DNA from 3 places in the Streptomyces sp. NPDC048106 genome. Region 3 is predicted to be linked to each of the others. Evidence: predicted binding sites of a transcription regulator. Region 3 holds the regulator's gene; each other region holds the start of a gene.
The links. Region 3 encodes HrcA, which represses chaperone genes, less so after heat shock. Its sites were predicted from a motif close to TTNGCACTCNGNNNNNCNGAGTGCNAA; they were not measured.

Region 1 (7,610 bases), on a different contig from region 3:
GGTGCCGTTCAGGCGCAGACCGGAGGGACCGTGGGAGGGGGCGTCCGGGTAAGGGGCGTCGCCCTGGTTGCGCACGGTGCCGATGTGCCACAGCTGCGGGACGATGGTGCCGCCCGCCGCGTGCACGTCCTCGGCCACCTTCGCCCAGCCCGCGAGCTGCTCCTCGCCGTGGAAGCGGGGCACGCGGTCGCTCTGGCCGGCCGACTCGTGGCCGACGTAGGTGCCCTCGGTGACGATCAGGCCGACGCCCGCGGCGGCACGACGGGAGTAGTACGAGCGCACGTTCTCGCCGGGGACGCCGCCCGGGGAGAACATCCGGGTCATCGGCGCCATCACGATCCGGTTGGGGACGGTGAGGCCGTTGAGGGCGATGGGGCGGGAGAGTATCCGGGCCGCGCGGGAGGCGGCGGGCGTGTCGACGGTCACGGGTGGGGTCTCCTCGGAGGGGCTGTTGCTGACCATGCGGTATGTGAACGTGCATTGTTATAGACGCTTAAGTAAGCCGTCGTGCAAAGGCCAGCATTCCCGCACCCGGAATCGGCCGTCTGTGACACGGGCCACGCCGGCGGTACATGGGAAAGTCCGAGGGCGGCACCCCCTGCCTGTGACAGGGGGTGCCGCCCTCGGTACGGAAACCGATCGACCAGAGTCGATCAGAAGTCCATGTCACCGCCCGGCATGCCGCCGCCCGGAGCGGCCGCGGCGGCCTTCTCCGGCTTGTCGGCGATGACGGCCTCGGTGGTGAGGAACAGCGCGGCGATGGAGGCGGCGTTCTGCAGCGCGGAACGGGTCACCTTCGCCGGGTCGATGATGCCCTCGGCGACCAGGTCGACGTACTCGCCGGTCGCGGCGTTCAGGCCGTGGCCCGGGGTCAGGTTGCGCACCTTCTCCACGACGACACCGCCCTCGAGGCCGGCGTTGACGGCGATCTGCTTCAGCGGGGCCTCCAGGGCGATGCGCACGGCGTTGGCGCCGGTCGCCTCGTCACCCTCGAGCTCCAGCTTCTCGAAGACCTGGGAGGCCTGCAGCAGGGCCACGCCACCACCGGCGACGATGCCCTCCTCGACGGCCGCCTTGGCGTTGCGCACGGCGTCCTCGATGCGGTGCTTGCGCTCCTTGAGCTCCACCTCGGTGGCGGCACCGGCCTTGATGACCGCGACGCCGCCCGCGAGCTTGGCCAGGCGCTCCTGGAGCTTCTCGCGGTCGTAGTCCGAGTCGCTGTTCTCGATCTCGGCGCGGATCTGGTTGACACGGCCGTTGACCTGCTCGGAGGAGCCGGCACCGTCGACGATGGTGGTCTCGTCCTTGGTGATGACGACCTTGCGGGCGCGGCCCAGGAGGTCCAGGGTCGCGTTCTCCAGCTTGAGGCCGACCTCCTCGGAGATGACCTCGCCGCCCGTGAGGATGGCGATGTCGCCGAGCATGGCCTTGCGGCGGTCGCCGAAGCCCGGGGCCTTGACGGCGACGGACTTGAAGGTGCCGCGGATCTTGTTGACGACCAGGGTCGACAGGGCCTCGCCCTCGACGTCCTCGGCGATGATCAGCAGCGGCTTGCCCGACTGCATGACCTTCTCCAGGAGCGGGAGCAGGTCCTTGACGGAGCCGATCTTGGAGTTCGCGATGAGGATGTACGGGTCCTCAAGCGACGCCTCCATGCGCTCCATGTCGGTCGCGAAGTAGGCGGAGATGTAGCCCTTGTCGAAGCGCATGCCCTCGGTGAGCTCGAGCTCCAGGCCGAAGGTGTTGCTCTCCTCGACGGTGATGACGCCTTCCTTGCCGACCTTGTCCATGGCCTCGGCGATCAGCTCGCCGATCTGGGTGTCGGCGGCGGAGATGGACGCGGTGGAGGCGATCTGCTCCTTGGTCTCGACGTCCTTCGCCTGCTCCAGCAGGGCGGCGGAGACGGCCTCGACGGCCTTCTCGATACCGCGCTTCAGGGCCATCGGGTTGGCGCCGGCGGCGACGTTGCGCAGGCCTTCCTTGACCAGGGCCTGGGCGAGCACGGTCGCGGTGGTCGTACCGTCACCGGCGACGTCGTCCGTCTTCTTGGCGACTTCCTTGACCAGCTCGGCGCCGATCTTCTCGTACGGGTCCTCGAGCTCGATCTCCTTGGCGATGGAGACACCATCGTTGGTGATCGTGGGGGCGCCCCACTTCTTCTCGAGGACGACGTTGCGACCCTTGGGGCCGAGCGTCACCTTGACGGCGTCCGCGAGCTGGTTCATGCCGCGCTCGAGGCCGCGCCGCGCCTCCTCGTCGAACGCGATGATCTTGGCCATGTGAAGTGGTCCCTCCAGGACTGGGGGTGATTCCTTCGGACCGCGCCCGCGCCCGCGACGGACGGTTCGCCGGCCTGTGGTTCCTTGCCCCACACGGCCCGCGGACCTCACCGACCCGGTCCTTCGTTGTCACTCTCACCTTCAGAGTGCTAACGCAATGATTAGCACTCGGCATGGTCGAGTGCAAGCGCCTGCGGCGGGTACATCGGCCCCGTCAGCCGCGGGCGAACGCGCCGGGCGGGCACGCCGAAGGGCCCGCACCCCGTGTGAGGTGCGGGCCCTTCGGCAGAGAAACGTTCAGACGGCGACGCGAACCATGTCGGCCTGCGGACCCTTCTGGCCCTGCGAGATCTCGAACTCGACTCGCTGGCCCTCCTCCAGGGTGCGGTAGCCGTCCATCTGAATGGCGCTGTAATGGACGAAGACGTCCGCACCACCGTCGACCGCGATGAAGCCGTACCCCTTCTCCGCGTTGAACCACTTGACGGTGCCCTGAGCCATGCCTAACTCCCCTATTACTGGCCCTTGCACAGATCCGCACTTCGCGGACCCGGGTCAGACCTCACCCCCAATTCGGCGGGGGCGTGCGCCGGAACGCGTCGACCGCGGCTGAATGTATCTGTCCAACTGCCGTCTGCAACAGGTCAATTGGACGAGAATTCTGGACGCGAACGATCCGGAATGTGGGGAGAATTCATCTGAATTCAGGGCAAGTCGGGCCCCGTAAAAGACGCAAAAGCCGCGGAAAGCCCGTGCATTTTGGCTACTTCTTATCGGGCCCGCGGAAGGGAATCGAGGGGTCCCCCTCGATGGCTCGGGGGCGCGTTCCCCAACTCTACCGCGCTCAATCACACAGAATTGCCCCCTCCGCTTCTCTCACGGAGAGGGCAATCCTAGACACCTTCGGTGACCGTCATTACCCAAGGTAATGATCGATCATCCGGTCAGCAGCCGCCGGCCACCGCCGGGATGATGGAGACGCCCGCGCCGTCCGGAGTGACGGTCTCCAGGCCCTGCTCGAAACGGACGTCGTCGTCGTTGACGTAGACGTTCACGAACCGGCGCAGCTTGCCCTGGTCGTCCAGGACGCGGGCGGCGATGCCGGTGTGGTTCTTCTCCAGGTTCTCGATGACCTCGCCGAGGGTGGTGCCCTCGGCGGCGACCTCGGCCTGTCCGCCGGTGTAGGTACGCAGGATGGTGGGGATGCGAACGGTCACGCTCATGCGAGGCCAGCCTCTCGGAAGGAGTCCAGGGTCGGACGGATGGTGGCGGTCAGGCCGGTGCCGGCCACCGCGTCGAGGGTCTTCAGGCCGTCGCCGGTGTTGAGGACGACGGTGGTCTTCGCCGGGTCGAGCAGGCCGTTCTCGATGAGCTTCTTCGTCACGCCGACGGTCACGCCGCCCGCCGTCTCGGCGAAGATGCCCTCGGTGCGGGCCAGCAGCTTGATCGCGGCCACGACCTGCTCGTCCGTCACGTCCTCCACGGCGCCGCCGGTGCGCCGGGCGATGTCCAGGACGTAGGGGCCGTCGGCCGGGTTGCCGATGGCGAGGGACTTGGCGATGGTGTCCGGCTTCTGGGGCCGCACCACGTCGTGGCCCGCCTTGAAGGCCGTCGACACCGGCGAGCAGCCCTCGGCCTGGGCGCCGAAGATCTTGTACGGCCGGTCCTCGACCAGGCCCAGCTTGATCAGCTCCTGGAGCCCCTTGTCGATCTTGGTGAGCTGGGAGCCGGAGGCGATCGGCACCACGATCTGGTCGGGCAGCCGCCAGCCGAGCTGCTCGCAGATCTCGTACGCCAGGGTCTTGGAGCCCTCGGCGTAGTACGGCCGCAGGTTCACGTTGACGAAGCCCCAGCCCTCGCCGGCCGGGTCGCCGATCAGCTCGGAGCAGAAACGGTTCACGTCGTCGTAGTTGCCCTCGATGCCGACGAGTTCACCGCCGTAGACCGCGGCCATGACGATCTTGCCCTGCTCCAGGTCGTGCGGGATGAAGACGCAGGAGCGCAGGCCCGCGCGGGCGGCGGCGGCGCCGACGGCGCCGGCCAGGTTGCCGGTGGAGGAGCAGGACAGGGTGGTGAAGCCGAAGGCGCGCGCCGCCTCCAGGGCCTGGGCGACCACCCGGTCCTTGAAGGAGTGCGTCGGGTTGCCGGAGTCGTCCTTGACGTACAGACCGCCGGTGACGCCGAGTTCGCGGGCCAGGTTGTCGGCCTGGACGAGCTTGGTCCAGCCGGGGTTGATGTTCGGCTTCTTGGCCACGTCGGCCGGGACCGGCAGCAGCGGGGCGTAGCGCCAGATGTTGGCGGGGCCGCCCTCGATCAGCTTGCGCAGCTCTTCGGTGTCGTAGGCGGAGAAGTCATAGGCGATCTCCAGCGGGCCGAAACACTCCTCGCAGGCGAAGACCGGGCCGAGCGGCACGCGGTGGCCGCACTCGCGACAGCTCAGCGCCGCGGCGGGACCGAGATCGACGGTGGGAGTTTCGGAGGTTGCAACTGTCTGCACAGCCATGGGAGGCGAGGCCCTTTCTCCTCATCTTCCTCACGACGCACCTCGCCGTGAGACGGAATTGGCACCTTCCCTAGCCGGGAGCCTCGCTGCTCGAAGCGTCGAAAAGTCGAAACGTTCGAAGACGAGAACCGGCTGGAGGGTTGCCGGGGCTTCATCGGGCCGTGTCCCTCTGCCCCTCTGGATGAGCGGTATTCGATTGTGTCCGCCAGATGCGGCGGTGTCCGCGCGCGACCCCCGACATGCGATGGTCATCGGCGTTGCTCAAGACTGTAACCGAAGGCCTGGAGAGTTGAGATAGTCGTCCGTACCGCGAGACGAACGTGAGGAGCCGGGGACCGTGCTGGAAGAAGTCGAGCGCTGGATGGGCAACCGCTCCTGGTCCGTGCGCGACCGTCCCTTGCACCAGGTCCTGGCGGCCAAACAGCGCACCGGCCAGACCATCAGCGTGGTCCTGCCCGCGCTCGACGAGGAGGAGACCGTCGGCGAGATCGTCGCGGCGATCCGGCGCGATCTGGTGGAGCGGGTGCCGCTCGTCGACGAGGTGCTGGTGATCGACTCGGGCTCCACCGACCGCACCTCCGAGGTCGCCGCCGCGGCGGGCGCGCGGGTGGTGCACCGGGACGCGATCCTGCCCCGGATACCCGCGGTGCGGGGCAAGGGCGAGGTGCTGTGGCGCTCGCTGCTCGTCGCCACCGGGGACATCATCTGCTTCGTCGACGCGGACCTCAGGGAGTTCTCCTCCGACTTCGTCCTCGGCATCGTCGGCCCGCTGCTCACCGAGCCGGACGTGCAGCTCGTCAAGGCGATGTACGACCGCCCGCTCGCCGGGACGGCGGGACAGGGCGGCCGGGTCACCGAGCTGATGGCGCGTCCGCTGCTCAACATGCACTGGCCGCAACTGGCGGGCTTTGTGCAGCCGCTGGGCGGCGAGTACGCGGCCCGGCGCTCGCTCCTCGAACAGCTGCCGTTCCCGGTCGGGTACGGCGTGGAGCTGGGCATGCTGGTGGACGCCCTGCACCTGGTGGGCTTGGACGCGCTGGCCCAGGTGGACGTCGGCGTGCGCAGGCACCGGCACCAGGACGGGCAGGCGCTCGGCCGGATGGCGGCGGCCATCTACCGCACGGCCCAGCTACGACTGGCCCGCGGCCACCTGGTGCGCCCCGCGCTCACCCAGTTCGAGCGGGGCGTGTCCGGCTTCGAGCCGCGCACCTACACGGTGGACACCGAGGAGCGGCCGCCGATGACGGAGATCGCGGAGTACGCCCGGCGCCGGGTGGCGTGAAAGCTCGGGTGCGGCCCGTGGCGACCGGCTTCCGCAGTGGTCGGTGGGTTTGAGTGTTTCCGGGCCGGGCTAGGTTCTGGACCATGGCTTCCACGCACGACGCTGAGGTGCTGGTCGCGTCCAATCGCGGCCCGGTTTCGTACGAGGCGGGCGAGGACGGTTCGCTGCGCGCCAAGCGGGGCGGCGGCGGACTGGTCTCGGGCCTGTCGGCGATCGGTCCGGAGACGAACGCGGTATGGGTGTGCGCCGCGCTGGGCGACGGCGACCGGGAGGCGGCGCGGCGCGCCGGCGGCGGCCCGCTGCCGGCCGCGGACACCGGCGGGCAGCACGTGCGGATGCTCGGCATCGACGCGGACGTCTTCGCCGACGCGTACAACGGGATCGCCAACTCGGTGCTCTGGTTCGTGCACCACATGCTGTACCAGACACCGCTGGAGCCCGTCTTCGGCACGGAGTTCCGGCGGCAGTGGGCGGCGTACGAGGCCTACAACCAGGCGTTCGCCGAGGCGCTGGCCGAGGAGGCGGGCGAGGGGGCGGCGGTGCTGATCCAGGACTACCACCTGGCGCTCGCCCCGCGGCTGCTCCGCCGGCTCCGGCCCGACCTGCGCATCGGCCATTTCTCGCACACCCCGTGGGCGCCGGCGGAGTACTTCCGGCTGCTGCCGGACGACATCGCGGCGGAGCTGCTCACCGGGATCCTGGGCGCGGACCGGGCGGCGTTCCTCACGTCGCGCTGGGCGGACGCGTTCACCGAGTGCTGCCACGCGGTGCTGGGGCCCGGCATCCCCTCCGGCACCCGGATCGGGGTGCACGGGCTGGGCGCGGACGCCGACTTCCTGCGCGAGCGGTCCCACCGCGCCGACGTGGACGAGCGGATGGCGGCTCTGCGGGCGGAGATCGGCGAGGGCCGCCGGACCATCGTCCGGGTGGACCGCACCGAGCTGTCCAAGAACATCGTGCGCGGGCTGCTGGCGTACCGGGAGCTGCTGGACACGCACCCCGAGTGGCGGGAGCGGGTGGTCCACGTGGCGTTCGCGTATCCGTCGCGGCAGGACCTCGCGGTGTACCGGGACTACACGGCGCAGGTGCGGCGGGTGGCCGAGGAGATCAACGCGGCGTACGGGACCGCGGGCTGGACGCCGGTGGTGCTGCACGTGAAGGACGACTTCGCCCGGTCCCTGGCCGCGTACCGGCTCGCCGACGTGGCCCTGGTCAACCCGATCCGGGACGGCATGAACCTCGTCGCCAAGGAGGTGCCGGTGGTCTCCGACGAGGGGTGCGCGCTGGTGCTGTCGCGGGAGGCGGGGGCGCACGAGGAGATGGGCGAGGACGCCCTCACGGTGAACCCGTACGACATCACGGGCACGGCCGAGGCGCTGCACACCGCGCTGAGCATGCCGGCGGCGGAGCGCGCGGAGCGCTCGAAGAGGCTGGCCGCCGCGGGCACGGCGCTGCCGCCGGCCCGGTGGTTCCTGGACCAGCTTGACGCCCTGACCGCTCAGCCGAGCTGAGCCGCCAGCGCGGTGAGCAGCCGTACGACGCCCTC
Region 2 (7,610 bases), on a different contig from region 3:
TGCTTCGGGGAGAACATCACGACCAGCGGACTGGACGTCTCCGGGGCGCTGATCGGCGAGCGCTGGCGGATCGGTCCGACCGTGGTCCTCCAGGTGACCGCGGGCCGTATCCCGTGCCGCACCTTCCAGGGCCATATGGGCGAGCCGGGCTGGGTCCGAAGGTTCACACAGAAGGGCGCAACGGGTGCCTACCTCCGGGTGATCGAGCCGGGCGAGATACGCGCGGGCGACCGCGTCGAGATCCTCCACCGGCCGGAGCACGGGGTGACCGCGGCGATGGAGTTCCGCGCGACCACCACCGAGCGGGCCCTGCTGCCGCGGTTGCTCGACGCCGCCGACGACCTGCACCCGGAGGCCCTGGCGGCGGCCCGCAAGTACGTCGCCGCGCAGGCCCGCTGAGGCCCCGTCACCGCATGGCGGACACCACCTGTGGGTGTCCCCCGTGATCACTACCCTTGGGTCATGACAACGGCTCTGATTACGGGATCGACCGCGGGGATCGGTGCCGCCTTCGCGCGGCGGCTGGCGGCTGACGGGCATGACCTCGTCCTGGTGGCGCGGGACGCCAAGCGGCTGCGCGAACAGGCGACCGAGCTGCACGACCGGCACGGCATCGAGGCGGAGGTGCTGCCCGCCGACCTCTCCGAGGACAAGGGCATCGAAACCGTCGCCGCCCGGCTCGGCGACCGCAAGAACCCGGTCGACCTGCTGATCAACAACGCCGGTTTCGGCAACAAGGGCCGCTATCTGGAAGTCTCCATGGCGGACGAGCTGACGATGCTCAAGGTGCACTGCGAGGCGGTGCTGCGGCTGACCTCGGCGGCGGCCGGGGCGATGCGCGAGCGCGGCCGGGGCGGGGTGGTCAATGTCGCCTCGGTGGCGGCCTTCGTGCCCCGGGGCACCTACGGCGCGTCCAAGGCGTGGGTCGTGCAGTTCACCCAGGGCGCGGCGCGGGACCTGGCCGGGACCGGCGTCCGGCTGATGGCGCTGTGCCCCGGATTCGTGCGCACCGAGTTCCACCAGCGGGCCGGGATGGGCACGGACAACATCCCCGGCTGGATGTGGCTGGACGCCGACAAGCTGGTCGCGGCGGCCCTCGCCGACCTGGCGCGCGGCAAGTCGCTGTCCATCCCGGACCCCCGCTACAAGGCACTGATGGGCCTGGTGAAGGTCGCCCCGCGCGGGCTCCTCGGCGGGGTCGCGTCCCGCACCGGGCGCAAGTACGGCCCGCGGTAGGCGCCGGCGGGCGCGGTCGGCGGCAGGCAGGCGCGGGCGGCGGCAGGCCAGCGCGGTCGCTCTCCCGTGCGGTCGGCGGCGGGCCGGCACGGTCGGTACTTCCGGTGCGGTGCGGTCGGCGGTCCGGTGCGAAAATGGGGTGAGACGACCGGATCAGGGGGGCCGGAGGCGGCGCCATGACCTTCGTACAGCTCATCGAGTGCAGGACGAGCCGGCCGGACGAGATGAACCGGCTCATGGACGACTGGGTCGCGCGGACGAGCGGACGGCGGACGGCGACCCACACGCTGGTCGGCCAGGACCGCTCGGACGCCGCGCACCTGGTGGAGGTCGTGGAGTTCCCGTCGTACGAGGACGCGAAGCGCGGCTCCGGCCTCCCGGAGACCGACCGGATCTTCCGGGAGATGGCCGCCCTGTGCGACGAGCGGCCCGTGTTCATGGACCTGGACGTGGTGCGGGACGACCGGCTGGCCGAGGACACCGTCCGGCGGTTCTTCGCCACCCTCGCCGCCCCGGGCGAACTGCCCCCGCTCAACGACCTGCTGGACGAGGACATCCACAGCCACGACCCGGTGAACCCGCAGGACACCATCGGCCTGGACAACGCCCGTGCCGAGTACCGCATGTGGCGGGCCGCCTTCGATTCCGCCTTCACCGTCGAGGACGTCCTCACCCAGGAGGACCGTGCCTGCGCCCGCTGGACCTGGCGGGCCACCCACACCGGCGACTTCCTCGGCATCGCCGCCACCGGCCGCCGCGTCACCATGACCGGCATGACCCTCTTCCGCTTCGGCCCCGACGGCAAGGTCACCGAAACCTGGTGGCAGCACGACCAGCTTGGACTGATGCAGCAGCTGGGCGCGCTGGACGAGTTGGAGCAGTGAGGGACGCGGCGCGGGGAGCCGGGTGATACTGAACGGCTGAAAAGGCAGTTCCACAGGAGGCCCTTGTGCACGTCATCGGCGCAGCCGTCATGCCCCGCAACTGGGAGCGCTACCGGAGCGCGGTCGTCGAGATCCGCTTCCCGGACCGGACGGTTCACGTCGCGCCACGTCCCACCGGCACCGCCGAGGGTTCCTTCCCGGAAGCGGCCGGCGGCGCCACCGTCCATGTGATCACCGCCTGGAACCCCCGTGGCCGCACCGCGTCCCCCGACGCCAATGCCCGCGCTCACCGCCTGCTGCTCCGTGAGGTCCGTCGCCGTGGGCTCACCTGGTGGTCCGCCGAGGGCGGCGACACGAGCGGCACGCACCGCGAGGAGAGCGTCGCCGTCGTCGGTCTGGGCGACACCGCGGCGCGTGAGCTGGGCCGCCGCTTCGGGCAGGACGCGGTCTTCGCCTGGACTCCCGGCGCCTGGCGTGTCCTCGCGTGCGAAACCGACACCGTGTCGGTGAGCGGCTGGACGGCGTCCGAGAGGTGCGTCAGGAACTCCCGCGGCGCTTGTGCACCCGCCCCAGCCTGCGACCCATCAGCAGATGACCGACCAACGCGCCGCACGTGTTGAGGATGACGTCGTCCACGTCGAAGGCCCGCCCGGTGACCAGGGCGCCCTGGGCCGTCTCCACCAGCAGCATCACGGTCGCGGTCAGCAGCAGCACCCGCCACATCCCCCGGGCCCCCGGCGCGAGCACCGGCACCAGCACGCCGAACGGCACGCCCAGCAGGATGTTGCCGCCGATCTGCTTGACGGCGTCCCGCAGTTCGGGCTGGTCCAGATAGGCCTTCAGGGAGCGGCCGGGACGCAGGTTGGCGTGCGCCAGGGAGACGGAAGCCGGGGACGGTTCCAGAGTGATCTTGGCCAGTACGACGGCGAAGGCCACCATGAGGACGAAGGCGCACAGCATCGCCAGCAACCGGACGGGCAGCGGAAGCACGTGCGCCCCTGTCCCGCTCCGGCCCCGGCTCCCGCTCCGCTTCCGGTGCCGGCTCCGGTGCCGGCGGCCGAATCGGGCAAGGCGACTCGTCCAGGGCGCGCGGCCAAAAGAGGCCTCGCGTAAGTACGACGGGGTGCGGGCCATGTGGTCCTCCAGTCGTCAACGACTGCGGGAGACGACTCCTTCCTTCGCTCCGGTTTCCCCCGAAAGCCCGCGGCAGACAGCCGATTCGGTGAAAAGGCCGCCCCCGGACAGCACTTCGCCCCGTCGCACAGCGACGGGGCGAAGTGACGTACTGCTTACCGGGCCTTACCGACCTGCGTCAGTGGGCGTGGCCGTGGCTGTGGCCCGCGGCGGCCGGCTCTTCCTCTTCCTTCTTCTCGACGACCAGGGTCTCGGTCGTGAGCAGCAGGGAGGCGATGGAGGCGGCGTTCTCCAGGGCGGAACGGGTCACCTTGACCGGGTCGATGACGCCGGCCTTGACCAGGTCGCCGTACTCGCCGGTGGCGGCGTTGTAGCCCTGGCCCTTCTCCAGGTCCTTGACCTTGGAGACGATGACGTAGCCCTCCTGGCCGGCGTTCTCGCCGATCCAGCGCAGCGGCTCGACGACCGCGTTGCGGACCACGGCGACACCGGTGGCCTCGTCGCCGGTCTTGTCGAGGTTGCCCTCCAGGACCTTGGACGCGTGCACCAGGGCGGAGCCACCACCGGAGACGATGCCCTCCTCGACCGCGGCGCGGGTCGCGGAGATGGCGTCCTCCAGACGGTGCTTCTTCTCCTTCAGCTCCACCTCGGTGGCGGCGCCGACCTTGATCACGCACACGCCGCCGGCCAGCTTCGCGAGGCGCTCCTGGAGCTTCTCGCGGTCCCAGTCGGAGTCGGTGTTCTCGATCTCGGCCTTGATCTGCGCGACGCGGCCGGCCAGGTCCTCCTGCTTGCCCGCACCCTCGACGATCGTGGTGTCGTCCTTGGTGACGGTGACGCGGCGGGCGGAGCCGAGGACGTCGATGCCGACCTGGTCGACCTTGAGGCCGACCTCTTCGGAGATGACGGTGGCGCCGGTGAGGACGGCCATGTCCTGGAGCATCGCCTTGCGGCGGTCGCCGAAGCCGGGGGCCTTCACCGCGACGGCGTTGAAGGTGCCGCGGATCTTGTTGACGACCAGGGTCGACAGGGCCTCGCCCTCGACGTCCTCGGCGATGATCAGCAGCGGCTTGGAGCCGGCCTGGATGACCTTCTCCAGCAGCGGCAGCAGGTCCGCGATGGCGGCGATCTTGCCCTGGTGGATCAGGATGTACGGGTCGTCGAGGACGGCCTCCATGCGCTCCTGGTCCGTCACGAAGTACGGCGACAGGTAGCCCTTGTCGAAGGCCATGCCCTCGGTGAAGTCCAGCTCCAGACCGAAGGTGTTGGACTCCTCGACGGTGATGACACCGTCCTTGCCGACCTTGTCCATCGCCTCGGCGATCAGCTCGCCGACCTGCTGGTCCTGGGCGGACAGCGCGGCGACGGCGGCGATGTCGGACTTCTCGTCGATCGGACGGGCCGTGGCGAGCAGTTCCTCGGAGACGGCCTTGACGGCGGCGTCGATGCCCTTCTTCAGGGCGGCCGGGGAGGCGCCGGCGGCGACGTTCCGCAGGCCCTCGCGCACCAGCGCCTGGGCGAGCACGGTGGCGGTGGTGGTGCCGTCACCCGCGATGTCGTTGGTCTTGGTCGCCACCTCCTTCACCAGCTGCGCGCCGAGGTTCTCGTACGGGTCCTCGATCTCGACCTCGCGGGCGATCGTGACACCGTCGTTGGTGATGGTGGGGGCGCCGAACTTCTTGTCGATGACGACGTTGCGACCCTTGGGGCCGATCGTCACCTTCACCGTGTCGGCCAGCTTGTTGACGCCGCGCTCGAGGGCGCGACGGGCGTCCTCGTCGAACTTCAGGATCTTCGCCATGACAGCGGGAGCCCTCTCGAAATCTGTGGGTAAAAGACGAACTGCGCCCCGGGCGCCCGGCTTCGTTATCGGTCGCGGGGGCCAGGGGCGCAGCTCAGTGCAAAGGTTTGCTCGGGGTGAGTTACTTCTCGATGATCGCGAGAACGTCGCGAGCCGAGAGGACGAGGTACTCCTCGCCGTTGTACTTCACCTCGGTGCCGCCGTACTTGCTGTACAGGACGACGTCGCCGACCTTGACGTCGAGCGGAAGCCGCTCGCCGTTCTCGAAGCGACCCGGGCCCACGGCGAGGACGGCGCCCTCCTGGGGCTTCTCCTTCGCGGTGTCCGGGATGACCAGGCCAGAGGCCGTGGTCTGCTCGGCGTCCAGCGGCTGGACCACGATGCGGTCCTCGAGCGGCTTGATGGCAACCTTGGAGCTGGCGGTCGTCACGATCCGACCTCCCCCTTCGGAGATCTCACGGGGTTAACTGTCTGAGGTGGCGACCAGGTCGATCCGTCGTCGCGGGTGCCGGACCTGCCCGTCGCTTTGTTGGCACTCTCCAGTGGGGAGTGCCAGAGCCGAGACTATGACCGGGATTAGCACTCGGTCAAGCGGAGTGCCAATGACGCGTGGCGCGTCGGCCGGATCCCGGGTGCGCGCGGTCGTCCGGTGAGCGGTGTCGGCCGGTCGTTCTACAGGTAGTCCCGGAGGTTTCCGGCCGTCAGGTTCCGCTCCCGGATGGCCCGCAGGAGAGGGGCCGTGGCGGCTCCGGGGGTCAGCCGGACGATGTCGCCGGGGCGGAGGTGGCGGGGCCCTCGGGGGTAGGCGAGGCCCGCCGGGGTCAGGACGGCCCGCCAGAGCACGATGCCGGTGACGCCGCAGTCGGCGGCCGCGCGCAGGGTCGTCGCGTCGTACGCACCCCGGGGCGGGCGCAGGAGCCGGGTGCGGCGGGCGCAGAGCGCGGCGCGCTGGGCGGCGTACGAGGCTCCCGCGAGGGTCGTGCGTTCGGGGGTGAACCGGCTCACCGGGAGGCGGAGCCGGCGGACCGTGGCGGTGAAGCGGGGGTCGTGGTCGGGGGCGTCGTAGGTGAGGAAGACGACCCGGTCGCGGGTGGGGACGTGGTCCACGACCGGGGGCAGGGCGCGGCCCGACGGGGGCGCCGCCAGGGGATGGGCGCGCGGGCGTACGCCCTCCGCCGCCTTCTTGCCCAGGCGCTCGATGGGGGCGACGGACGGGGCGCAGCCGGTGAGGAACAGGGTGGGGGCGAGCACCCAGGCGCACACCACGGCCGCGCCCCGCACGCGCCGCCTCACGGGCGCCGCCCCGGGCGCCCGCTTCGCCACCGGCCGTCCGCCCGGCCGGCCGCCCGGACTCCCGACCGCCTCACCGAAGACCATCCGCCCACCCGGCCGAACGAAAGCCCTTCCGGCTTCCCCTCGACCACTCGCACTTCGAGCACCCGCTCCACCGACAGCCCACCCGACCCCGACCCCGCCGCGGAGGCGCCCACCTCACAGGTAGTCCTCCAGGCGCGCCACCGCGTACCCCTCACGCGTGACCTTGTTCAGGAAGCGGCGCATGTCGTCGACCATGGTGCCGTCCCAGTCGCTGCGGCCGCGGAAGTGGGTGAGGACGATGTCGCCCCGGCGCAGGCGCTGGTCGTCCTCGCGGTACTCCCAGTGGTCGACGTACACCTCCTCGTTCCAGATCGGGGCGTACTTGATGCCGCAGGACTTGGCGGCGACCAGGGTGTCCTGGTTGTAGTTGCCGTAGGGCGGCCGGAAGACGGTCGGGCGTCTGCCGTACTGCTTGAGCATGATGTCCTGCATGTCGCAGATCTCGTGCTTCTGCTCCTCGTAGGACAGCCCCGGCAGATAGGGGTGGGTGAGGGTGTGGTTGTCGACGGTGTTCCCGTAGGACTGCGCCGTGCGGAAGTAGCCGTAGTCGTCCTTGACCAGGTAGTTGCTGAGGAACGCGGTGTAGGGGATCTTCAGGTCCCGCATCATCCGCAGGAACCGGGGGTCCTTCTCCGAGCCGTCGTCGATGGTGAGGAAGACGACCTTGTTCCTGGTCGGGACCGTGGTGAAGACCGGCGGCAGGTCCCAGTCGTCCTGGTGGTCGACCTCGAAGCCGGCGCGCGCGGTGATGGTGGGTTTGACCGCGGGGGGCGGCGGGGGCGCGATCGGGACCTCGTCCAGGCCCCAGCGCCTGGCGGCGGCGACCATGCGGGTGTGTTCGGCGGCGCGGGGGTCCGGGGCCGCGTGGCCGGCCGCGCCCTGCCCGGCCGCCGGGCGGACGGCGTCCGGCCCGGACCCGGAACAGCCGGTGACGAGTGCGGTGGCGGCGAGGACGGCGGCGCCGCAGCCGAGGGCGACGCCACGCTTCCGGCGGCCGGGTGTCACCCCGGACCCGAACGCCCGGTTTTTGTCATTTTGTACTACTAGTCGCATGGTGCTGGATCTTCGCAGGCCCCGCCCGCGCGCCCCCGCCGACAACGCCGCCGTGACGCGCGCCATCCACCGACTGGCCCACAATGACCCGGTGAACGACCTCGCTCCTCTCCTCACCCCCGAAG
Region 3 (7,610 bases):
TGGTGGGGCGCGGGCCCCGGCGCCCACTCCCACGTGGGCGGCGTCCGCTGGTGGAACGTGAAACACCCCGGCGCCTACGCCGCCGCCCTCGCCTCCGGCCGCTCCCCGGGCGCGGGCCGCGAGGTGCTGTCCGCCGAGGACCGCCGCGTCGAACGCGTCCTGCTGGAACTGCGCCTGAGCGAGGGCGTGCCCCTGTCCCTCCTGAAGGACCAGGGCCTCGCCGCCTCCCGCCGCGCCCTGGCGGACGGCCTGCTGCGACCCGGCCCGTACGACGAGGGCCGCGCCGTCCTCACCCTGCGGGGACGGCTGCTGGCGGACGCCGTGGTCCGGGACCTGGTGGACTGATCAGGCGCCCGTGACGAAGTCGATCAGCTCCTCCACCCGCCCCAGCAGCTCGGGCTCCAGGTCCTTGTAGGAGGTCACGCGCCTCAGGATCGCCTGCCACACCGCGCCGGTGTTGTCCGCGGGCCAGCCGAGCGCCCGGCACACGCCCGTCTTCCAGTCCTGGCCCCTGGGCACCTCCGGCCATCCGGCGATGCCAAGCGACGCCGGTTTCACCGCCGCCCAGATGTCGATGTACGGGTGGCCGACCACGAGGGCGTGCTCGCTCGTCACCGACTGGGCGATGCGCCATTCCTTGCTGCCCGGCACGAGGTGGTCCACGAGGATCCCGAGGCGGGCGTCGGGGCCGGGGGCGAAGTCGGCGACGATCGAGGGGAGGTGGTCCACGCCCTCCAGGTACTCCACGACGACACCCTCGACGCGCAGGTCGTCGCCCCAGACCTTCTCGACCAGTTCGGCGTCGTGCCGGCCCTCGACGTAGATGCGGCCGGCGCGGGCCACGCGGGCGCGGGCGCCGGGCACGGCGACGGAGCCGGACGCGGTGCGGGCGGGGCGCGCCGGGCCGGACGAGGGCCGTACGAGGGTCACCACCCGGCCCTCCAGGAGGAAGCCGCGGGGCTCCAGGGGGAACACCCGGTGCTTGCCGAAGCGGTCCTCCAGGGTCACCGTGCCCGCCTCGCAGCGGATCACCGCCCCGCAGAACCCGGTGCCGGGCTCCTCCACGACCAGCCCCGGCTCGGCGGGCACCTCCGGCACCGGCTGCGGCTTCTTCCACGGCGGGGTCAGGTCGGGCGAGTACACGCGGGGGCGCGGGCCCCGAGGGCCCTCGTTGGAAGGGCCGTGGTGGGAGACGGGCAGAGGGGGGTGCGGGTCCGAAGGGCCCTCGTTGGAAGGGCGGTGGTGGGAGACGGGCAGAGGGGGGTGCGGGTCCGAAGGGCCCTCGTTGGAAGGGCGGTGGTGGGAGACGGGCGGGCGCATTCGGATGACGATAGGAGAAGCGGCGGCGCGGCGCTCACGACACGCCGAAACGCGTGGCCAGCGCGTCCCGTTGGCGTCGTACGAAGGCCGCGTCGACCACCGCGCCGTGACCGGGCACGTACAGCGCGTCCTCGCCGCCCAGCGCCAGCAGCCGGTCCAGCGCGTCCGGCCAGCGCGACGGTACGGCGTCCGGGCCCGCCTGGGGTTCGCCGGACTCCTCCACCAGGTCGCCGCAGAACACCACCTCCGGATCGCCCGGTACCAGGACCACCAGGTCATGGGCCGTGTGGCCGGGGCCGACGTTGGCCAGCAGCACCTGGCGGCCCGCGCCCAGGTCCACGGTCCGCTCCCCGGAGACCAGGTGCTTCGGCGGCACCAGCGCCAGTGCCGCCTCGTCCGCATCCGCCGCCGGGAGCCCGTGGTGGACGGCGTCGTGGCGCAGCTCGTCCCGCCCGCGCAGGAACAGCGTGTCCGCCCCCACCGCCGCGTAGACCGCCGCCCCCGCGAACGCCGCCGTCCCGAAGACGTGGTCGAAATGCACGTGGGTCAGCGCGAGATGGGTCACACGCCCGCCCGCCAGCGCCTCCGCCGACGAGCGCAGCCGCGCCCCCTCCGCCAGGCTCGACCCGGCGTCCACCATCAGCGCCGCCCCGGCGCCCAGGACCAGCCCCGCCGTGCAGTCCCAGCCCGGCAGCCGGCACCGCCCGACCCCGGCGGTCAGCCGCTCCCAGCCCCGCTCTTCCCAAGTCACCGTCATACCGCGACGCTAGCCGGAGGGAGGCGGAAGGGGCACCGACCTTGCCGGGTGCGTACCCCACGGCCGTACACTGGGCCGGGGAACTCTGGCACTCGCATGCGAAGAGTGCCAGGACGGACACAAGAGGGCGGCCGAGGGGCCGGGAACACGTGCTGGAGGTGCGCGCGAATGCTGAGTGAACGCAGACTTCAGGTGCTGCGCGCCATCGTCCAGGACTATGTCGGCACCGAGGAGCCGGTCGGCTCCAAGGCCCTGACCGAGCGGCACAGCCTGGGCGTGTCCCCGGCGACCGTGCGCAACGACATGGCGGCCCTGGAGGACGAGGGGTACATCGCGCAGCCGCACACCAGTGCGGGGCGCATCCCCACCGACAAGGGCTACCGGCTGTTCGTCGACAAGCTCGCGGGCGTCAAGCCGATGACCGCGCCCGAGCGGCGAGCGATCCAGAACTTCCTGGACGGCGCCGTCGACCTGGACGACGTCGTGGCGCGCACGGTGCGGCTGCTCGCGCAGCTGACCCGCCAGGTCGCCGTCGTGCAGTACCCGTCCCTGACCCGGTCCACCGTGCGGCACGTGGAACTGCTCGCGCTCGCCCCGGCGCGCGTGATGCTCGTGCTGATCACGGACACCGGCCGGGTCGAGCAGCGGATGGTCGACTGCCCGGCGCCCTTCGGCGAGGCGTCCCTCGCGGACCTGCGCGCGCGGCTCAACAGCCGGGTCGCGGGCCGCCGGTTCGCGGACGTGCCGCAGCTGGTCGAGGACCTGCCGGACGCCTTCGAACACGAGGATCGCGGTACGGTCTCCACGGTGCTCTCCACCCTTCTGGAGACACTGGTCGAGGAGAACGAGGAGCGGCTGATGATCGGCGGCACCGCCAATCTCACCCGCTTCGGACACGACTTCCCCCTCACGATCCGGCCCGTCCTGGAGGCCCTTGAGGAGCAGGTCGTGCTCCTCAAGCTCCTCGGCGAGGCGAAGGATCCGGGCATGACCGTGCGCATCGGGCACGAGATCGCCCACGAAGGACTCAACTCAACCTCCGTGGTGTCGGTGGGCTACGGTTCGGGCGGCGAGGCGGTTGCCAAGCTCGGCGTGGTCGGACCGACCCGCATGGACTACCCGGGAACGATGGGAGCGGTACGCGCAGTGGCACGGTACGTCGGACAGATCCTGGCGGAGTCGTAAGTGGCCACGGACTATTACGCCGTTCTCGGCGTGCGCCGCGACGCGTCGCAGGATGAGATCAAGAAGGCGTTCCGGCGGCTCGCGCGCGAGCTGCACCCGGACGTCAACCCCGATCCGAAGACCCAGGAGCGGTTCAAGGAGATCAACGCCGCTTACGAAGTGCTGTCGGACCCGCAGAAGAAGCAGGTCTACGACCTCGGCGGGGATCCCCTCTCGCAGTCCGGCGGCGCCGGCGCGGGCGGCTTCGGGGCCGGTGGCTTCGGCAACTTCTCGGACATCATGGACGCGTTCTTCGGCACGGCGTCGCAGCGCGGGCCGCGCTCGCGCACCCGGCGCGGCCAGGACGCGATGATCCGGATCGAGGTGGAACTGGACGAGGCGGCCTTCGGGACGACCAAGGAGATCCAGGTCGACACCGCGATCGTCTGCAACACCTGCAACGGGGAGGGCGCGGCCCCGGGCACGTCCGCGCAGACGTGCGACATGTGCCGCGGCCGCGGTGAGGTCTCGCAGGTCACCCGGTCCTTCCTGGGCCAGGTCATGACCTCGCGGCCGTGCCCCCAGTGCCAGGGCTTCGGGACGGTCGTCCCCACGCCGTGCCCGGAGTGCGCCGGTGACGGACGGGTCCGCTCGCGTCGCACGCTGACCGTGAAGATCCCGGCCGGCGTCGACAACGGCACCCGGATCCAGCTCGCCGGCGAGGGCGAGGTCGGCCCCGGCGGCGGTCCGGCCGGTGACCTGTACGTCGAGATCCACGAGCTGCCGCACTCCACCTTCCAGCGGCGCGGCGACGACCTGCACTGCACCGTGACGATCCCGATGACGGCGGCGGCGCTCGGCACCAAGGTGCCGCTGGAGACGCTGGACGGCCTCGAAGAGGTCGACATCCGTCCCGGCACCCAGTCCGGGCAGTCGATCCCGCTGCACGGCCGGGGCGTCACGCATCTGCGGGGCGGCGGCCGGGGCGACCTGATCGTGCACGTCGAGGTGCAGACGCCGACGAAGCTGGATCCCGAGCAGGAGCGGTTGCTGCGCGAGCTGTCCAAGCTGCGCGGCGAGGAGCGGCCGCAGGGCCAGTTCCAGCCGGGCCAGCAGGGGTTGTTCTCGCGGCTGAAGGACGCGTTCAACGGGCGCTGACCGGGCGTGTAGCGGAATATGCCGCGGAATATGCCGGTGGAGACACCCGATTCGGACTTGTTCGGAGGACATGACACCATGCGGTCATGTCCTCCGTGCTGACCGATCTTCTCCGTCACCCGATCGTGCAGGCCCCCATGGCGGGGGGTGTCTCCGTGCCGGAGCTGGCCGCCGCCGTGGGCGAGGCCGGCGGGCTCGGGTTCCTGGGCGCCGGGTACAAGACGGCCGACGGCATGTACCAGGAGATCAAGCGGCTGCGGAGCCTCACGGACCGGCCCTTCGGCGTGAACCTGTTCATGCCGCAGCCGGAGCACTCGGAGAGCGGCGCGGTCGAGGTCTACGCCCATCAGCTGGCCGGCGAGGCCGCCTGGTACGAGACCGAGCTGGGCGATCCGGACAGCGGCCGGGACGACGGCTACGACGCCAAGCTCGCGGTGCTCCTGGACGATCCGGTGCCGGCCGTCTCCTTCCACTTCGGCGTGCCGAGCCGGGAGGCGCTGGAGCGGCTGCGGCGCGCGGGGACCGTCACCCTGGTCACCGCCACCACCGCCGAGGAGGCCGTCGCGGTCGAGCGGGCCGGGGCGGACGCGGTGATCGCCCAGGGCGTGGAGGCCGGCGGTCACCAGGGCACGCACCGGGACACCCCGGAGAACGACGGCGCCGGCATCGGCCTGCTGTCCCTGATCACGCAGATCCGCGAGGCCGTGCGCCTTCCCGTCGTCGCCGCCGGCGGCATCATGCGCGGCGCCCAGATCGCCGCCGTCCTCGCGGCGGGCGCGAGCGCGGCCCAGCTGGGCACCGCCTTCCTCGCCACCCCCGAGTCCGGCGCGCCCGAGGTGCACAAGCAGGCGCTGACCAACCCCCTGTTCACGCGGACCGAGCTGACCCGCGCGTTCACCGGCCGCCCGGCGCGCGCCCTGGTCAACCGCTTCCTGCGCGAGCACGGACCGTACGCGCCGGCCGCCTACCCGGAGATCAGCCATCTCACCTCGCCGCTGCGCAAGGCGGCCGCCAGGGCCGGGGACGCGCAGGGCCTGGCGCTGTGGGCGGGGCAGGGCCACCGGCTGGCCAGGGAACTGCCCGCCGGCCGACTGGTGGAGGTGCTGGCGGCCGAACTCGCCGACGCCCGCGCGCGGTTGGCGTCCCGCCCGGTGATCGGCGGTGGCTCGCGATGACCGCGCCCGTCTTCGTCGTACCCGACTTCGCCGCGGACGGCGACCGTTATGTCCTGGACGGGCCCGAGGGCCGGCACGCGGTGTCGGTCAAGCGGCTGGAGGCCGGCGAGGAGGTCGTGCTCACCGACGGCGCGGGGCGCTACGCGGTGTGCGAGGTGCTCGGCAGCGAGGGCAAGGACCGGCTGGTCGTCCGGATGCCGGAGGTGTCCGAGGAGCCGGCGCCGCGGCCCCGGATCACGGTCGTCCAGGCGCTGCCCAAGGGGGACCGGGGGGAGCTGGCCGTCGAGACGATGACCGAGGTCGGCGTCGACGCCGTCGTGCCGTGGCAGGCCGCGCGCTGCATCACGCAGTGGAAGGGCGAGCGGGGGCTGAAGGCGCTCGGCAAGTGGCGGGCCACCGCGCGCGAGGCGGGCAAGCAGTCGCGGCGGGTCCGCTTCCCGGAGATCGCGGACGCGGCAACCACCAAGCAGGTCGCGGCACTTCTGGCCGGGGCAGACTTCGCCGGGGTGCTGCACTCCGACTTCGAGCACACCAGCGAGCCGCTGGCCACCGCCCCGCTGCCCGCCGAGGGCGAGATCGTGCTGGTCGTCGGTCCCGAAGGGGGCGTCTCCCGCGACGAGTTGGCGCTCTTCGAGGAGGCGGGCGCGAAGGCGTACGTCCTCGGGCCCAGTGTGCTGCGCACCTCCACCGCGGGCACCGCCGCCGCGGCCCTCCTCCTGGGACGCACCGGCCGCTGGTCCTGAACCCGAGGGCGGCAACCGCCCCCCGGTGTACGCCGCTTCGGAGGAACCGGCACGCCGAACGGGTGAGTCGCCGTGCCCGGGCTTCCGTCCGGTCCCGCGCGGTGGCACTCTGCCGTACATGGGGGCATTCATGTGGATTCGGCCGCGAGTGGTCGCGGTTGCCGGGATCGCCTGCGTGGCCGGAGTCGCCGTCGCGGGGTGCCGGCCGGACGTGCTCGGGTCGGCGGGGGTCGCCTACACGACCCGGATGACCGCCACCGCGCGACTGGAACAGGCGGATGTGGACGTCAGTTGGCTCAACTGCACCGGCGGCGCGGGCGGGAGCGGCGGGGCGACGGCCTCACCGGCCTCACCGGCCTCGCTGGGGGAGACCGGGGAGAGCACGGTCGTCTCCGTCGACTGCCAGGGGGAGACCGGCGACCGGCGGAAGATCACCGTGAACGGAGAGGTGACCCGGGCCGTGGACGGGGCCTGCGTGCGCGGGGATCTGCGGGCCAGGGTCGGCGGGAAGCAGGTGTTCCACGTCAGCGGGCTCGGCGACTGCGACGCCGCGCCGGGGCCGACGTACCGCCCGCCCAGCTACACGACCGTCGGACCGCTGCCCGCCGTGACGGTCACCGTCACCCGGACCGTCTGGTGCCAGGGCGACCCCAACTGCCGGCCCGTGCAGGGCAAGTGATCCGAAAGGGGCGCGCGGACGGCGGCCGCTGCGTAAGGTGACGGGGTGACTCAGGGCGCTTCGACAGGAACCTCCGGCTACCTCCGATTCCCGCACCTGCACGGCGACTTGGTGACCTTCGTCGCCGAGGACGACGTGTGGCTCGCCCCTCTCGACGGGGGCCGCGCATGGCGGGCCAGTGCCGACAACATCCCGGTGAACCACCCCCGCATCTCGCCCGACGGCACCACCCTCGCCTGGACCTCCACCCGCGACGGCGCCCCCGAGGTGCACATCGCGCCCGTGGCCGGCGGACCCGCCAAACGCCTGACGTACTGGGGAAGTTGGAAGACACAGGTGCGCGGCTGGACCCCCGGGGGCCAGGTCCTCGCGCTGAGCACCACCGGCCAGCCGAGCGCGCGCCGCACTTGGGCCCGCGCCGTCCCGCTCGACGGCGGACCCGCCACCACCCTGCCCTACGGCCCCGTCGGCGACCTCGCCCACGGCCCGCACCCCGTGCTGCTGTCCGCCCCCATGGGCCGCGAGGCGGCCTGGTGGAAGCGCTACCGCGGCGGCACCGCGGGCAAGTTGTGGATCGACCGGGAGGGCGACGGGGAGTTCGCCCGGCTGCACGA

Region 1: a site for HrcA is predicted at 2,441-2,467, ahead of groL (chaperonin GroEL). Genes of this name have one in related genera too.
Region 2: a site for HrcA is predicted at 5,632-5,658, ahead of groES (co-chaperone GroES). Genes of this name have one in related genera too.

The regions. Positions count from the first base shown of each region.
Region 1 covers NZ_JBEZND010000056.1:32,745-40,354, reverse strand. Annotated here, with positions in the region: gene AB0927_RS36915 (NADH:flavin oxidoreductase) at 1-426, opposite strand, end outside; gene groL (chaperonin GroEL) at 654-2,279, opposite strand; gene AB0927_RS36905 (cold-shock protein) at 2,577-2,780, opposite strand; gene AB0927_RS36900 (MoaD/ThiS family protein) at 3,224-3,502, opposite strand; gene thrC (threonine synthase) at 3,499-4,782, opposite strand; SAM riboswitch class I at 4,801-4,970, opposite strand; gene AB0927_RS36890 (glucosyl-3-phosphoglycerate synthase) at 5,120-6,064, shown strand; gene AB0927_RS36885 (trehalose-6-phosphate synthase) at 6,148-7,575, shown strand; gene otsB (trehalose-phosphatase) at 7,563-7,610, opposite strand, start outside.
Region 2 covers NZ_JBEZND010000010.1:80,351-87,960, forward strand. Annotated here, with positions in the region: gene AB0927_RS13130 (MOSC domain-containing protein) at 1-399, shown strand, start outside; gene AB0927_RS13135 (SDR family oxidoreductase) at 463-1,236, shown strand; gene AB0927_RS13140 (ester cyclase) at 1,413-2,120, shown strand; gene AB0927_RS13145 (DUF3293 domain-containing protein) at 2,210-2,740, shown strand; gene AB0927_RS13150 (VanZ family protein) at 2,658-3,080, opposite strand; gene groL (chaperonin GroEL) at 3,433-5,055, opposite strand; gene groES (co-chaperone GroES) at 5,177-5,485, opposite strand; gene AB0927_RS13165 (hypothetical protein) at 5,728-6,348, opposite strand; gene AB0927_RS13170 (polysaccharide deacetylase family protein) at 6,547-7,485, opposite strand; gene AB0927_RS13175 (methyltransferase domain-containing protein) at 7,577-7,610, shown strand, end outside.
Region 3 covers NZ_JBEZND010000027.1:38,403-46,012, forward strand. Annotated here, with positions in the region: gene hemW (radical SAM family heme chaperone HemW) at 1-345, shown strand, start outside; gene AB0927_RS25450 (DUF3097 domain-containing protein) at 346-1,143, opposite strand; gene AB0927_RS25455 (MBL fold metallo-hydrolase) at 1,355-2,077, opposite strand; gene hrcA (heat-inducible transcriptional repressor HrcA) at 2,246-3,262, shown strand; gene dnaJ (molecular chaperone DnaJ) at 3,263-4,399, shown strand; gene AB0927_RS25470 (nitronate monooxygenase) at 4,486-5,574, shown strand; gene AB0927_RS25475 (16S rRNA (uracil(1498)-N(3))-methyltransferase) at 5,571-6,317, shown strand; gene AB0927_RS25480 (hypothetical protein) at 6,493-6,996, shown strand; gene AB0927_RS25485 (PDZ domain-containing protein) at 7,042-7,610, shown strand, end outside.